DNA from 2 places in the Promicromonospora sp. NPDC110617 genome. Region 1 is predicted to be linked to the other one. Evidence: predicted binding sites of a transcription regulator. Region 1 holds the regulator's gene; the other holds the start of a gene.
What was found. The regulator LexA, encoded in region 1, represses DNA repair genes until DNA is damaged. The targets are predictions, from matches to a motif close to TCGAACANNTGTTCGA.
Positions count from the first base shown of each region.

Region 2: ACZ7LE_RS05570 (HNH endonuclease signature motif containing protein) is a predicted target of LexA. The motif match lies at 3,188-3,203, and genes of this name have one in related genera.

Region 1 is NZ_JBVKBM010000001.1:2,216,584-2,223,990, reverse strand. Features, by position in the region: gene ACZ7LE_RS09775 (hypothetical protein) at 126-347, shown strand; gene ACZ7LE_RS09770 (DUF389 domain-containing protein) at 480-1,439, shown strand; gene ACZ7LE_RS09765 (MFS transporter) at 1,672-2,964, opposite strand; gene ACZ7LE_RS09760 (ArsR/SmtB family transcription factor) at 3,020-4,024, shown strand; gene ACZ7LE_RS09755 (DUF5302 domain-containing protein) at 4,135-4,362, opposite strand; gene nrdR (transcriptional regulator NrdR) at 4,483-4,953, opposite strand; gene ACZ7LE_RS09745 (LysM peptidoglycan-binding domain-containing protein) at 5,116-5,610, opposite strand; gene lexA (transcriptional repressor LexA) at 5,802-6,617, shown strand; gene ACZ7LE_RS09735 (L-lactate dehydrogenase) at 6,703-7,407, opposite strand, start outside.
Region 2 is NZ_JBVKBM010000001.1:1,290,035-1,297,441, forward strand. Features, by position in the region: gene ACZ7LE_RS05560 (winged helix-turn-helix transcriptional regulator) at 1-77, opposite strand, end outside; gene ACZ7LE_RS05565 (SDR family oxidoreductase) at 201-1,043, shown strand; gene ACZ7LE_RS05570 (HNH endonuclease signature motif containing protein) at 1,295-3,001, opposite strand; gene ACZ7LE_RS05575 (cysteine hydrolase family protein) at 3,350-3,955, shown strand; gene ACZ7LE_RS05580 (GlxA family transcriptional regulator) at 3,952-4,995, shown strand; gene ACZ7LE_RS05585 (SDR family NAD(P)-dependent oxidoreductase) at 5,004-5,804, opposite strand; gene ACZ7LE_RS05590 (helix-turn-helix transcriptional regulator) at 5,891-6,742, shown strand; gene ACZ7LE_RS05595 (DUF1304 domain-containing protein) at 6,771-7,157, opposite strand; gene ACZ7LE_RS05600 (helix-turn-helix domain-containing protein) at 7,315-7,407, shown strand, end outside.

The DNA.
Region 1 (7,407 bases):
CCCGGTTGTGGTCCCGGCGTTCGATGGTCGTCACGGTCTTGTGGGTGTCACCATCCGCGCTCGTCTTACCCCGGCACGAAAGACATCGGCGTCTCGTGCCGCTCACCCTGGTGAACCGAAATACGGTGAGACGCACCGCCGACCGGCAGGCCGCCCTCGACCTCGACCTCGGTGCCCAGGAGTTCGTCGAGGCCGACCGCGCGCAGCTGAGCGAGCTCGCCCAGCGCGTCCGCGACTCACGCCTGCGCACGAACATCGCCCACATCGCGAGCCTCGACGAGGCAGTCGCCGCGTTCAACCCGACAGAGCGTGCCACAGGCAAGACTATCATCCACGCGCGCCCGTAAGGTTCGACCGATCGGCCGCACCGCACGGCCGCGGCGACGGTGCTGCGACGCCCGCGCCGCCACATGTCCAGCCCCGGCCCGGACAGGTTCGACGGGGTCGTGGCCCAGGCGGCGGGTACGGTTTCCCGCGTGATGCAGCACCTGCGCGTGATCAGCCCGCCCGCGACCACGGACGACGTCGTGGACCTGTTGCGGTCCGACCCTGCCGCCACCAACGTCGTGGTCCTGACCGGGAGCGCGATCGACCCGCCCGGCGATGTGGTCATGGCTGACGTCGCCCGCGAAGGGCTCAACCCCGTGCTGGACCGCCTCACGGACATGGGTCTGGACCGGGAGGGCTCGCTCGCCGTGGAGTCGGTGGACACCTCGCTGTCGCACCACGCCACGCGCGCGGAGGACGCCGCGCCGGGGCTCTCCGAGGACGCGCTGGTCTGGCACGAGGTGGTCGACCGCACAGAGGCCGAGTCCCGCACGTCCCTGGGCTATCTCGCGCTCATGGCGCTGGCCACGACCATCGGCATGATCGGCGTCCTGTTCGACCAGCCGATCCTGGTCGTGGGCGCGATGGTGGTCGGGCCGGACTTCGGCCCGCTCGCCGCGATCTCGGTCGCGCTGGTGGGCCGGCGCTGGCGCAGCGCCGGCCGCGCCGTCGGGACCCTGGCCGCGGGCTTCGGCGCGGGCTTCGGCGCGTCCGTGCTCATGGCCCTGCTGCTCCAGGCCTGGGGCCTGGCTGACCAGGCCACGCTCCTTGCCGACCGCCCGCAGACGTCGTTCATCTGGGCACCCGACGCCCTGAGCTGGATCGTCGGCGCCCTCGCCGGAGCCGCCGGCATGATCTCGCTCACCTCCGGCCGGTCCGGCGTGCTGGTGGGCGTCCTGATCTCGGTGACCACCGTGCCCGCCGTGGGCAACGCCGCCGTCGCGCTCGCCTACGGCGTCGGGGAGGAAGCCACGGGGTCGCTGGCCCAGTTCGCCATCAACGTCGCCATGATCGTGGCCGGCGCGGTGGTCTGTCTCGTGATCCAGCGCACCTGGTGGCGCTTCCAGGGCCGGACCGCGCCCCGCCCGGCCACGGCGACCAGCGGCCGCTGAGCCGGAGATCCTCCAGCTGGAGCGAGGGCCCCACCGCTCGACGGGCGAGCAGGCTCAGGGAGTGCAGGACGGCGGGCACGCGCCGCGCCGACTCGTCGTCGGTGTCGTGCAGCGCGAGCGACGCGTTGGCGTGCTCACGCACCGCCGCCAGCGTCTCCGCTCGTTCGCGCGGGTCGGAGGAGGCCAGGGCACGGTCGTGGCCACGCCCGCGTCCGTGGCCCTCGGTCACGAGCTACGGCCGGAGGACGACGTCGGGGCGCGTGCGATGGCTGCGGGCCACGGCGGCAGCGCCGGTACCGGCGGCGACGAACAGGACGGCCAGGCCGAGCCAGCCCACGGTTCCGTGCGCGATGGCGGTGGCCGTGACGAGCGCGGGGGCGACCATCGACGCGAGCGCGTATCCGGTCTGGCTGAGGCCCTGATAAGCCCCTGCGTGGCGAGGATCGGCAAGCTCGAACGCCATGCCCCAGCCGCCGGCCTCGCCCAGGACCTCTCCAGCGGAATGGGCGAGCGCAGCGACCACGAGCAGGACGCAGGCCGTCACGAGGTCGCCGTACCCGGCCAGCGCGTACAGCACGCACGCACCCGCGAGCAGCCACGACGCGCGCCGGACCGTGATCCCCGCCCGCCGCACGTCGTGGGTGCCGCGCGATGCGCGCACCTGGAGCGAGGCCACCATGACGGTGTTCAGCACGAGCAGCACCGCGACCATCGCCTTCGGCGCGTCAGTGGTGGCGACCCAGAGGGGGACGCCGACGGTCTGGAGGCCGAAGTGCAGGGCAACGACGCTGTTGCACGCCACGCTCGCGACGTAGGTGCGGTCCCGGAGCGGTGACGGCCCGCGGCCGACGTCGGCCGGCTGCTCGTCCACGGCGTGCTCGGACACCGTGTGCTCGGACACCGTGTGCTCGGACATCGTGTGCTCGGACATCGTGGCGGCGAGCCCGGGCACGCGGCGGCCGAGCCGTGCGAGCGGGACTGTGGCCACCAGCAGCAGCAGGCCGACGGCGAGCATCGCGGCCTGGTAGGCGGCGGGCGTGTCGGCGAGGAGCGCGGCCGCGCCGGCCAGCGTGCCGAGGCCGATGAAGACGTTGGTGACGACACGGAGACGGGCCCGGACGTCGACCCGCTCCGGCCCGGTGTACCACCGGGCGAGAATCGCCTGCTTGGCCGAGCCGCTCGCGGAACGCATGCCGACGGCGACGCACGCGACGAGCGTGAACACGACGGCGTCCGCGGCGAGGGTGTACGCGAGCATGGCGATCCCGTTCAGGGCCGTGGTCCAGGCCTGGACGCGGTAGGCACCGACGCGGTCCGAGAGCCGTCCGGCGGTGTAGGCCGACAGGACGCCCACACCGCCGGCGACACCCAGACCGAGACCCACCGTCGTGGCGTCGAGTCCGATCACCCGGGTGAAGTACAGCGCGCTCACGGTGTAGAAGACGCCGCTGGACAACGCGAAGGCCATGGTGCTGAGCGTCAGGGAGCGCGCGACGCGGTCGCGTGGGAAGAAGGTCTGTTGCACGCCCCTTTGTCCGCCGCGGACGGTGCCTCGGGCAATTGATGTAGCCTCCGGCTTCATGGAGCGTGGACGTCCCGGCGGGCTGATCGAGTACGAGCTCGCCGGTATGGACGTCGCCGACGTGCGGTTCGCCGTGTCGCCGCTCACCGAGCTGACGCTGTCCCTGCGTACGTTCCGCGACCCTGGCCGGTACCCGGTCCACCTGCCGTGGCTCCAGCTCACCGAACGCGCGCGCTCGGAGCTGGACCTGCCCGTGCTCCGGTCGCTGACCAACGCCGCGCTGTGGACGCCCGACTACCTCACGCCCCGGCCGCACAGCCCGCTCACCCGGATCGGGGACGAGCTCTCCGCCGTCGACGACGTGCCCGTCGGGCGGATGCTCGACGATCTGCGCGCCGTCCATCCCGGCACGTTGCCGGCGCCGCTGCGCGGCGATCCCGGGACGGTCCGTGACCGCATCGCGACAGCGCTGCGGACGTACTGGCACACCTGCTTCGAGCCCTGGTGGCCGCGCATGCGGGCCGTGCTGCAGGCCGACATCGTGCACCGTGGACAGGTCATCTCCGCCTACGGGACGGCGTCGATGTTCGCCGACCTCAGCGACCGCGTGCGGCTGGTCGACGGCGTGGTACGCGTGCGCCTGGGCTCCGACGCCCGGTTCCGCCGACCCACCACGGGCGAAGGGCTCACGTTGGTGCCGACGCTGTTCACCCGGGGCGCGACGACCCCGATCTCGCCCGACGAGCCGCCCGTGATCATGTACGGCGCGCGCGGCGTGGGGACACTCTGGCAGGCGGAGCCCCGCCGCTCGCCGAGAGCGCTCGCGGGGCTGGTGGGCGCGACACGTGCCGGCCTGCTCACGGTCCTGGCGACGCCGGCGTCGTCGACGGAGCTGTCGGGACGGCTCGGGGTGACCACGTCCGCCGTCAACCAGCACCTGCGCGCGCTGCGGGACGCGGGCCTGCTCACCAGTGCGCGCCATGGGCGGTCGGTCCTGTACATGCGCTCGGAGGTCGGGGACGCCCTGGTGGCCGGCGTGCTCGGTGTGCACGGTGCCGACTGACCGGACGAGCATCCCGGCGCGTGCGCGGCGGTCGTCAGACCTCCGGGGCGCGCACGGCAAAGGCCGCCGACCAGGTCAGACACCCGGTCGGCGGCCTCGGTCGAGCAGGCTCAGCCGGACTTGCGGCGGAACATCTTCTGGACTGGGCCCGTCGTCTCCGAACCGTGCACAGCACCCGTGTTCTCGCCACCGGCGGCAGAACGGCCGCGTGCGGCGTTCTTCCGGTCCAGCGCTTCCTTGAACCGCGCCTTCGCGTCCACGCTCGGCGCGGTCGCGGCCTTGGGCGCCTCAGCGTCCTGAGCCACTGCCTCCTCGGCACCAGGCTTCTCGTCCGTCACACCGATCACCTCCTCCTGTTTCGGGGGTCCCTCGATCGGGTCCGTCGTCGGCCCCAGCCTGCCCCACGGCGCCGCCAGGTGCCAATCGCTTTTCTCACCCCGTCAGCGACGGGGGCGCAGCTAGGCCTGGGCGGCAGCGCGCTCGGCGCGCTCCGCGCGCAGGGAGGTGATGGCGCTCTCGAAGTCCTCGAGCGAGTCGAACGACTGGTAGACGCTCGCGAACCGGAGGTAGGCGACCTCGTCGAGCTCGCGCAGGGGGCCGAGGATCGCGAGGCCCACCTCGTACGCGTCGATCTCGGCGCTGCCGTTGCTCCGCAGGGTCTCCTCGACCCGCTGCGCCAGGATGGCCAGGTCGTCGTCGCTGACAGGGCGGCCCTGGCAGGCCTTGCGCACGCCCGCGGCGACCTTGTCGCGGCTGAACGGCTCGGTCGCGCCGGACCGCTTGACCACCGACAGGCTGGCCGTCTCGACGGTGGTGAACCGCCGGTTGCAGTTCGGGCACTGCCGCCTGCGCCGGATCGACAGGCCGTCGTCGGCGGTCCGCGAGTCCACCACGCGCGAGTCGGCGTGGCGACAGAACGGGCAGTGCATGCTGACTCCTGCGTGGTCGGCCACGGACCGGAGAGATCCGGTCGCGCCCCGACCGTAAGCGGGCAAACCACCCCCATGCAACATCGCCGCAACATTTGACGGCGAATCGTGGCCTCCGTCCACTTCGTCGGGGCGTCCGGCCACTTTTCGAGGGCGTTCCGGTCAGTCCTTCGGGAGCAGGAGGAGCTCGCCGACGCGCACGGTGCCCGACGTCATCTCGTTGAGGTCCTGCAGACGCGCGACCGCCTGCCGCACGTCCTCCCCGGGCCTCGCGACCTGCTCGGCGAAGCCCCAGAGCGTCTCCCCCGGCTGCACCGCGTGCACGCGGACCTCGGTGGGCTCGCCCGGCGCGCTGGCGACGGCGGTCGCTCCCCACGTCGCCATCGGGGCGATCACGAGCATCGCCAGCAGCACCAGCACGACCCGGCCGCGCCGCGTGAGCCGCAGCCCGGCGAGCCCGAGCCGGTCGGCGACCGTGCGCGGCCCGCGGGGCGCGTACGAGTGAGCCGCCGGACGGGGCCGGGGCGGTGCGGACGCCCGGCCCGGGGTGTATGCGGTGCCCGGCCGGTAGGCCCGGACCGTGCTCGATCCGGACGCCGTCGCATACGCCGGCCCGTACGCCGACGTGTACTGCCGCAGCGGGATCACGTCCCCCATGGCCCCTCCTCGAAAGGTGACTCGAACTCTTGTCCGTCATACACACGTTCGTCGAACGCTCGTACCATTGTGTAGCACGGGACACCGTAGAAGTCGAGACACGCTCGAACATTCGTTTGAGCCGAGCACATTTGTGATCTAGAGTGGGCAGCGCACAGGAGAACATTTGTCGGAACGGGAGGGGCACGGGCATGACGGGACGGGACGGGACCAGCGACACGAGAGCCGTCGACACGGCACTCTCGGGTGTCGCCACGTTGGACGCGCCGGGCGACGGGGCGGTCGCCGACGTGCACGCGATCTCGCCGGCAGACCGCCTCACCGAGCGGCAGCGCCTTGTGCTGGACACGATTCGGCAGTCGTTCGAGACGCGCGGATACCCGCCGTCGATGCGCGAGATCGGCGAGGCCGTCGGGCTGGCCAGCCCGTCGAGCGTCAAGCACCAGCTCCAGATGCTGGAGAAGAAGGGCTTCCTGCGCCGCGACCCCAACCGGCCGCGCGCCATGGAGCTCGTCGAGCCCCTGGCCGAGCAGGTCGAGAAGCCGACGCGCGGCGAGATCCACTGGCCCGAGCCGCGGCGTAGCGGCCAGGTGCACTGGGGCGGTTCGGTGCCGGACGACGCGAGCACCCCGCCGCCGTCGTACGTGCCGCTCGTCGGTCGCATCGCGGCCGGTGGGCCGATCCTCGCCGAGCAGGTCGTCGAGGACGTCTTCCCGCTCCCCCGCCAGCTCGTGGGTGACGGCGAGCTGTTCCTCCTCAAGGTCGCGGGCGACTCGATGGTCGACGCCGCGATCTGCGACGGCGACTGGGTCGTGGTGCGCCGCCAGAACGTCGCCGAGCAGGGCGAGATCGTCGCCGCCATGATCGACGGCGAGGCCACGGTCAAGACGTTCAAGCAGACCGACGGGCACGTGCTGCTGCTGCCGCAGAACCCGGCCTACGAGCCCATCCCGGGTGACGAGGCGCAGATCCTGGGCCGCGTCGTCGCGGTGCTGCGCAGCCTCTGAGGTCTCGACAGGCTCGACCAACGAGAACAGGCTCGACCAGCAGTCGCTGGTCGAGCCTGTTCTCGTTGGTCGAGCGCGTCGGGACCTAGAACCCGAACCGCTTCTGCACCGCGCGCACGCTCTCCGCCGACGCGCGCAGGCCGGCCAGCTCGTCGTCCGACATCGGCACGCGCACCGTGTCGGTGACTCCTCGCCGGTCCACCAGGGACGGCACCGACAGGCAGACGTCGCTGATGCCGTGGTAATCGTCCAGCAGCGAGGACACCGGCATGATCCGACGCTCGTCCTTGAGCACCGCCTCGATGATGCGGGTCGCGGCCAGGCCCACGGCGTAGTTCGTGGCGCCCTTGCCCGCGATGATCCGGTAGGCCGAGTCGACCACCTCGTGGTGCACCTCCGCGCGGACCGCGGCGTCCAGGGGCGCGGCGCCGCCGACCGGCACCCAGTCGAGCAGCGGCACGCCGCCGATCGACGCGGAGCTCCACAGCGCGATCTCGGAGTCGCCGTGCTCCCCGGCGATGTAGGCGTGCACGTTCCCGACGGCCACCCCGCACCGTTCCGCGAGCACCACGCGGAGCCGTGACGAGTCGAGCACGGTGCCGCTGCCGAAGAGCCGCTCGCGCGGCAGGCCTGAGATCTTCAGGGCCGCGTAGGTCACCACGTCCACCGGGTTGGTCACCATGAGGTAGGTCGCGTCCGGCGCGACCTCGACCAGGCCCGGCAGGATGGTGCGCATCAGCCCGATCGTCGCCTCGGCGAGGTCGACGCGGCTCTGTCCGGGCTTCTGCTT
Region 2 (7,407 bases), 930 kb from region 1:
GCGGTGGCCGGGTCGTCGTCGGGCTGCGGGCACCAGGTGCTGGTACCGGGCTTCGTGGCGGGTGTCGCGTCCGGCATGGTGGGCTCCAATACTTTCCTGAGGGAACCTACTGTACTGACGCTCGTAACGTCGGCGGCGCGGCGGCCACACGGGCCGCCCGGCCCCTCTTCGGGGCCGTGTCGTACCGACAAGGAGCACCCATGATCGTCGTCACCGGAGCCACGGGGAACATCGGCCGGCCGCTGGTCGCCGAGCTCGTCCGGCGGGGCCATGACGTCACCGCCGTCTCCCGCGCGGGGGCCGCCCCGCTCGACAGCCCGCAGGTCCGCGGGGTGAGCGCCGACCTGGCCGAACCGGAGGGCCTGCGCGCCGCCGTCGACGGCGCGGACGCCCTGTTCCTGCTGGTGCCGGGCTCGGGCGGCCACCTCGATACCGAGCGGATCATCGGCGTCGCGGCCGAGGCCGGCGTGCGGCGGCTCGTCCTCCTGTCCTCGCTGGGCGCTGTCACCCGTGCGGGGTCGGTCTCGCACGGTCCGCTCGCCGAGCTGGAGAAGCGGGTGCAGGGTTCGGGCCTGGAGTGGACGCTCCTGCGGCCCGCCGACTTCGCCAGCAACGCGCTCGCCTGGGTGCCGACGGTCCGGGCAGCGCGCACCGTCCACGCACCCTTCGGCGACGTCGCGCTGCCCGCCGTCGACCCCCTGGACATCGCCGAGGTCGCGGCCGCCGCCCTGGCGGAGGACGGGCATGCGGGGCGCGCCTACGTGCTGACGGGTCCCGCTGCCGTCTCGCCGCGCGCGCGGACCGCGGCGCTCGCGGAGGCGCTGGGTGTTCCGCTGACCTTCGCCGAGCAGACCCGGGAGCAGGCGCGTGCCGAGATGCTCGCGTACATCCCGGAGCCGGTCGTCGACGGCACGCTCGCGATCCTGGGCGAGCCGACGCCGCAGGAGCAGTCGGTCAGCCCGGACATCGAGTCGGTGCTGGGGCGGCCGGCAAGGACGTTCGCCGACTGGGCACGTCGGAACGTGGCGGCGTTCGGGGGCTGATCCGGGGCGCTCGCGGTGAGTGCGCGGGCGCCGGTGCAGGGGCAGGGGTGGTGGCGGGCGCGGCCGGTCGGGCGGGCCGGCGACTCCGTCTGCCCGGCCGGGTCGGCGAGGCCGTTCTCCCGTTCCGCTGGTGGCCGGCCGTATGCCGAGTTCGCCGGTGCCTTTTGCCGGTCCTACCGGCGAGCGGTCCTCGGGTCGCCCCGGGTGAGGCGTGTGCGGGTTCCCTCGGTCGGATCCTGACCCGGGGCTCGTCAGAAGGGCGGTTCTACCGGAAAGGGCGTGCGTGGGTCGCGCGGCGGGCTGGCCCTGCGCTTCTGCGAGGGCGCGGAGTTCGCGGCCTTGCCGGTGGTCGGGTGCTGACCGAGGAGGTGTCGGGTGTCGTCGGTGAGGCTGGTGATGTCGTTGCTGACGTGGCCTACCTGGGTGGCGGGTCGGGTGTAGGTGTGGCCGGTGGGTGCGGTCCAGGTTGTGGTTCCGGTGTGGGGGTCGCGGGTGATGTTCCAGCCGTGGTGGGTTTTGGCGAGGTGGTGGGCGCGGCACAGGGGTTGCAGGTTGGTGGCGCGGGTTTGTCCGGGGGTGCCGGGTGGTTGGGTGGTGTGGTCGAGGTGGTGGTCGTAGGGGTGGATGTGGTCGAGGTCTGTCCAGCGGGCTGGTCGGTCGCAGTGGGGGAAGCGGCAGGTCTGGTCGCGTGCGGTGATGGCTTGGCGCAGGGTCTTGCCGGGTTGGTAGGTGGTGGTGGAGTAGTCGGTCAGGATGCCGGTGATCGGGTCGGTGATGAGGCGTTGCCAGGTGGCGTCGGTGGCGATGCGGGCGGCGGTGTCGGCGGGGATGGGGCCGTAGCCGTGCAGGTGGCCGGGGGTGTTGTCCAGGTCGAGGAGCGTGGTGGCCGGGACGGTGACTCTGATCTGTGGTCGTGTGGTGATGACCTGGACGCTGGTGCCGCCGCACAGGCAGCCGCCGCAGGTGCAGCCGGTCGCGGGCGCGGTGGTGCGCGGCAGAGCGGGATCCGGTGCCGAGCTCGGCGCAGGCGTGCCCGTGCCCGTGCCTGTGCCTGTGCCTGTGGTCGTGTCGTTGGTGCTCGTGCCCGGTGCAGCACCGGGGTCGGGTGCGCATTCGGGGCGGGGTGGGACGATGATGCGGCCGGTGGTGATGGCGACGAGAGCGTCGGCGCGGGCTTGGGTGAGGGTGCGGGTGTTGCCGGGGGTGCGGCGCAGGGTGTGGGCGGCTTGTTCGATGGCGTCCCAGATGGCGGCCGCGTCGGTGGCGGGCAGGTGGGCGGTGATCCAGGCCATGGAGTTGTCGGCGGGGTCGAGGTAGACGGCGCGGCGGGTGATCGCGTGCCGGGCGACTTCGGTGGTGCCGTGCAGGTGGGTGGCGTGCTGGTTCATTTTGTCGCGCAGCCAGCGGCGGGTGTGGTCGGGGGCTTGGGGGAGGTAGCGGGTGATGGCTTGGTCGCGTTCGGCGATGGTGAGGGGGTTGCCGGCGTGCAGCAGGATGTCGGCTTTGGCGGTGTCGATGGTGCCGGTGTGGAGGGCGTTCATGACCTGGGGGTGCTGGGTCAGGCCGGCACCGCGGGCCATCAGCTTGTTTGCTTCGGTCTGTGGGACGTGCAGGCGGGCGCTGATCTCGGCGGCGGCGGCGTTGTGCTCGGTGGTCCAGCCGCGGCGGCGGGCGATCTCGCCGGTGGTGCGGGACTGCATCGCGGTGGCCCAGGAGATGATGTCCTGCCACCGGGCCGCGACGTCCAGCAGGTCGGCGTCGTCGGTGTCCGCGACCTCGACCCGTGCCAGGGCGGCGACCAGCGCCGCACCCACCGGCGGGCCGGCCAGATCCGACGGGCCGATCAGATCCGGCAGTGCAGCCTGCTCGGCCTCCTCGGCCCGCCCGGTCAGACCGCTCGTCGTCGACTGCGTCACGAGGCCGTGACCGCGCCAGGTCACGGTCGCCGCCGGCAGCACACCCTCACCGTTCATGGGCTGCGCGCTCCAGCAGAGGGTGCGAGACGGCGTCGTCGCGCCCGGATGGGCCGCCGGCAGAGTGGCGAAGGCGTTCTGGACGGCCCGCTCGACGGCGGCGGTGACCGCGACTGCTGTCTCCATCCGCACCCCTTCCGCTTCGAATCATTCGGTCTAAACGTCAATGCATCGAATATACGTTCGACATCATGCGGTCGCATCTCCAGATCCAGATCTGTGGACAACGCCGAGCGACGGCACCCGAGCAGCCCACCCGGGTGACCGGATCCGTCCGCCCCGCGACCTGATCCAGCCTCACGCGCGGGCCGCAGCAGGGACCAGACTGGGTTCATGAGCAGAGCACTGATCGTCATCGACGTCCAGGAGTCCTTCCGGGTGCGCCCGCTGTGGGCCGAAACCCTCAACCCCGGGGTCGCGGAGCCCGTCAACCGCCTCGTCGCCCTCGCCCGCGCGGCCGGCGACCTCGTCGTCTGGGTGCTGCACACCGAGCCCGGGTCGGGCAACCCGTTCGACCCCGCGACCGGCCACGTCCGCCTGTTCGAGGAGTTGGGCGAGCCCCGGCCCGGCGAGCCGCTGCTGCACAAGACCTCGCACAACGCGTTCACCACCACCAACCTCCAGCAGATCCTGACCACCCACGGCGTGCGCGAGCTGCGGATCTGCGGCATCCGGGCGGAGCAGTGCGTCGAGACCACCACGCGCGTCGCCTCCGACCTCGGCTACGACGTGACGTTCGTCAGCGACGCGACCACGACCGACCCGTTGGGCCGGTTCACCGCCGCCGACATCCTGGAGCGCACCGAGACCGTGCTCCGTGACCGGTTCGCCCGTATCGCGACCGTCGCCGAGCTCGAGTCCGAGTCCCAGTCCGAGTCCCAGTCCGAGGCCCGGACAGGCGCCACGCCGGACACCGAGGTGGCAGCATCGACGGCGTGACCACCGTCGTCTTCCTGCTCCTGCCCGGGGTCCACCTGCTCGACCTGGCGGGCCCCGCGCAGGCGTTCTTCACGGCCGGGGACTTCGGCCACTGCTACGACCTGCGCTACGTCACCGGCGCGCCCGCCGTCACCGGCGCGCCCGCCGTCACCGGCGCGCCCGCCGTCACCGGCGCGCCCGCCGTCACCGGCGCGCCCGCCGTCACCGGCACTCCGGCCGGCGGCAGCGGGACCGAGGGCACCCCGGTGCCCGACGCCGCCGTGGTCGCCTCCGCCCAGGGCCTCCCCCTGGTCGCGGGCACCGCGTGGCCGGCGCTCGGCCCGGACGACCTCGTCGTCGTGCCCGGTTGGCGCGTGGGCGACAACCCCCAGGCCTGGCCCCGCCTGACCGCGGAGACGTGCGAGCGGCTCCGCGCGCACCACGCGGCGGGCGGCACCGTGGCGAGCGTGTGCGCGGGCTCCGACGCCCTCGGCCAGGCCGGGCTGCTCGACGGCCGCCGCTGCACCACGCACCACGCCGTCCAGGACGCGCTGGCAGCGCGGCACCCGCGGGCGCACGTGGTCCGCGACGTCCTGTTCACCACGGACGACGGCGTGGTCACCTCCGCGGGCATCGCCAGCGGCATCGACCTCTCGCTGCACCTGCTCGCCGTGCGGCACGGCCCGGCCCTGGCCGCCCGCGTGGCCCGGGAGATGGTCGTGTATGCGCGCCGCAATGGGACGGAGCCGCAGGCCAGCGCGATGCTGCGGCACCGGTCGCACGTCGACGACACGGTGCACCGCGTCCAGGACCACATCGACACGCACTTCACGCGCACCCTGCCTCTGACCGCCCTCGCGGGGCACGCCGGCGTCGCCGAGCGCACCCTGACCAGGGCGTTCACCCGGGCCACCGGGGTGACACCGCTGCGCTACCAGCAGCTGCTGCGGCGCGAGCGGGCCGAGCACCTCATCGGGCAGGGCGCCACCGTGGAGTCGGCCGCGCGCACCGTCGGCTTCGAGGACCCCCGGTCCCTGCGCCGCCTCCGCGAACCCCGCTGAGCGGCGGGTCAGGCCCCCGCGCCGCCGTCGACCTGGAGCACGGCGCCCGTGACGTACGACGCGCGATCGCTCAGCAGCCAGGCCGCGGCCTCGGCGATCTCCTCGGGCTGCGCCCCGCGCCGCAGCGGGATCCCGGGCGCGAGGTGCTCCATGAGCCCGGGGGTGTACTCCTCCCAGGTGCGGATCATCTCGGTCAGCGTGCCGCCGGGGGAGACGGCGTTGACCCGGATCCCCTCGGGCCCGTAGGTCACCGCGGCCGACTCGGTGAGACTGTTCACGCCCCGCTTCATGGCGCCGTACGCGGGCAGCACAGGGTTCGCGCGCAGGCTGCCGACGCTCGTGTTGTTGACGATCGCGCCGGTCCCGGCCGTCGCCCTGATCGCCGCGATCTCGGCGACCATCGACAGCCACGGCCCACGGAGGTTCACCGCGTACAGGTGGTCGAAGTCGGCCTCGGAGACCTGGTCCAGCGGCGCGGGCTCCGTGAATGCGGCCCCGTTGTTGAAGGCGACGTCGAGCCGCCCGTACCGCTCCACGGCCTGGTCGACGGCGGCGCGCACGCTCCCGGCGTCGGCCAGGTCGGCGACGGCGTGGTCAGCGGTGCCGCCCGCGGCCCGGACCTCGTCGGCGACGGCGCGCAGCTGTGACTCCGTGCGCGCCGTGAGGAACACCGCGGCGCCCTCTCGGGCGAAGAGGCGGGCCGCGGCGGCACCGATACCCCGGCCCGCACCCGTGATGAAGGCGATCTTGCCGGCGAGCAGCCCGCTCCCGGTCGTCGTGGTGACTGCTGGTGTGGTCGATTGGCTCATGCCGACGAGCCTGCGCCGGCACCGGAGGCCTATCCAGGCAGCGCGCGTACCTGGCTACGCCCGCACCGGCTGCCCATACTCGGGGTATGGACAGAGCCGAGCTCGCGACGTTCCTGCGGTCCAGGCGCGAGCGCATCTCGCCGGCCGACGTCGGGCTGCCCGCAGGGCAGCGGCGTCGGACGCCGGGACTGCGCCGCGAGGAGGTGGCCCAGCTCGCGTTCATCTCGACCGAGTACTACACGCGCCTCGAGCAGGCGCGTGGCCCGCATCCGTCGCGCGAGGTGCTGTCCGGGCTGGTGCGGGCGCTGCGCCTGTCCGACGCCGAGCGTGACCACCTGCACGACCTCGCGGACGTGGCGCCCGGTCTGCCGCCCGGCCCGCCGCGCGAGGTGCGGCAGAGCATCCTGGACCTCCTGCACCGGCTGCCCCTCTCGGCGGCGTTCGTGACGTCGGCCGTGCAGGAGGTGCTCGCCTGGAACCCGCTCGCGGCGGCGCTCATGGAGGACTTCTCGGCGACGCCACGGCGCGAGCGCAACCTGCTGCGCCGGGCGTTCCTGACCGTCGACGCGGACGGCCGACGGCTGTTCGGGGTCTCGGACCTGGACGAGTTCCAGCAGGCCTCGGCCCGTCGGCTGCGCACGGTGACGGCCCGCTACCCCGACGACCCGGAGCTCGCCGCGCTGCTGGCGGAGCTCCTGAGCGGCAGCGACCGGTTCGCCCGGCTGTGGGCCGCGGGAGACGTGCAGGTAGCGCCGGTGCTCCGCAAGACGTTCCACCACCCGCTCGTCGGACCGGTCACCGTCAACTGCGACGCGCTCGACCTCGCCGACCGGGACCAGCACGTGGTGATCTACACGGCCGACCCGGGGTCGTCGTCCGAGGAGGCGCTCCGCCTGCTGTCGGTGCTCGGCACGCAGCGGATGGACGTGACGGCCTGAGCGCTCGCTCTCGGCCCGGGGGCCCGGGTCAGACCAGCAGGCCGACGACCACCGCGACCACACCCAGCAGCGGGACCACGCCCTGCTTGAGCGCCGCGCTCGCCTTGCTCGGGTCCGAGACGATCAGCACCAGCGACGCCGCCACCATGGAGCCCGCACCCGCCAGCACGAGCGCGCTGCCCGCCGCCGTCGACCCCGCCGCCGTCAGCACGATGCCGACCGCCGTGACGATCGCGAGGAACAGGTTGTAGTAGCCCTGGTTCAGCGCGAGCGGCTTGGTCACCTCCGCCTCCTCGGCGCTCATCCCGAACGTCGCGAGGGTGCGCTTCTCGGTCCAGGCGAAGGACTCCAGGTAGAAGATGTAGACGTGGATGAGTGCTGCGAGGCCCGCGAGCACAAGTCCGGCGATCAGCAAGGGTGGAGCCCTTCGTTCCCTGGGTCCCGGTGCGGGTCCCGGCTCGGGTCCCGGCGCGGGGCGCGGCCGGGTGATCGGAAGTATGTCAGCACCCCGCCCGGACAGCGCCGGGAATAGCCGGCGCGTCCAGATGGCTCCGTCTCGTATGGAGTGGGAGATGACGGCGCTGACGCGCGAGCGGTTGTCCGCGGGTGACGTGCGTACCCGGCCGGGCTCCCTGTGGGCCGTCGTGCTGACCGGCGCGGCCACG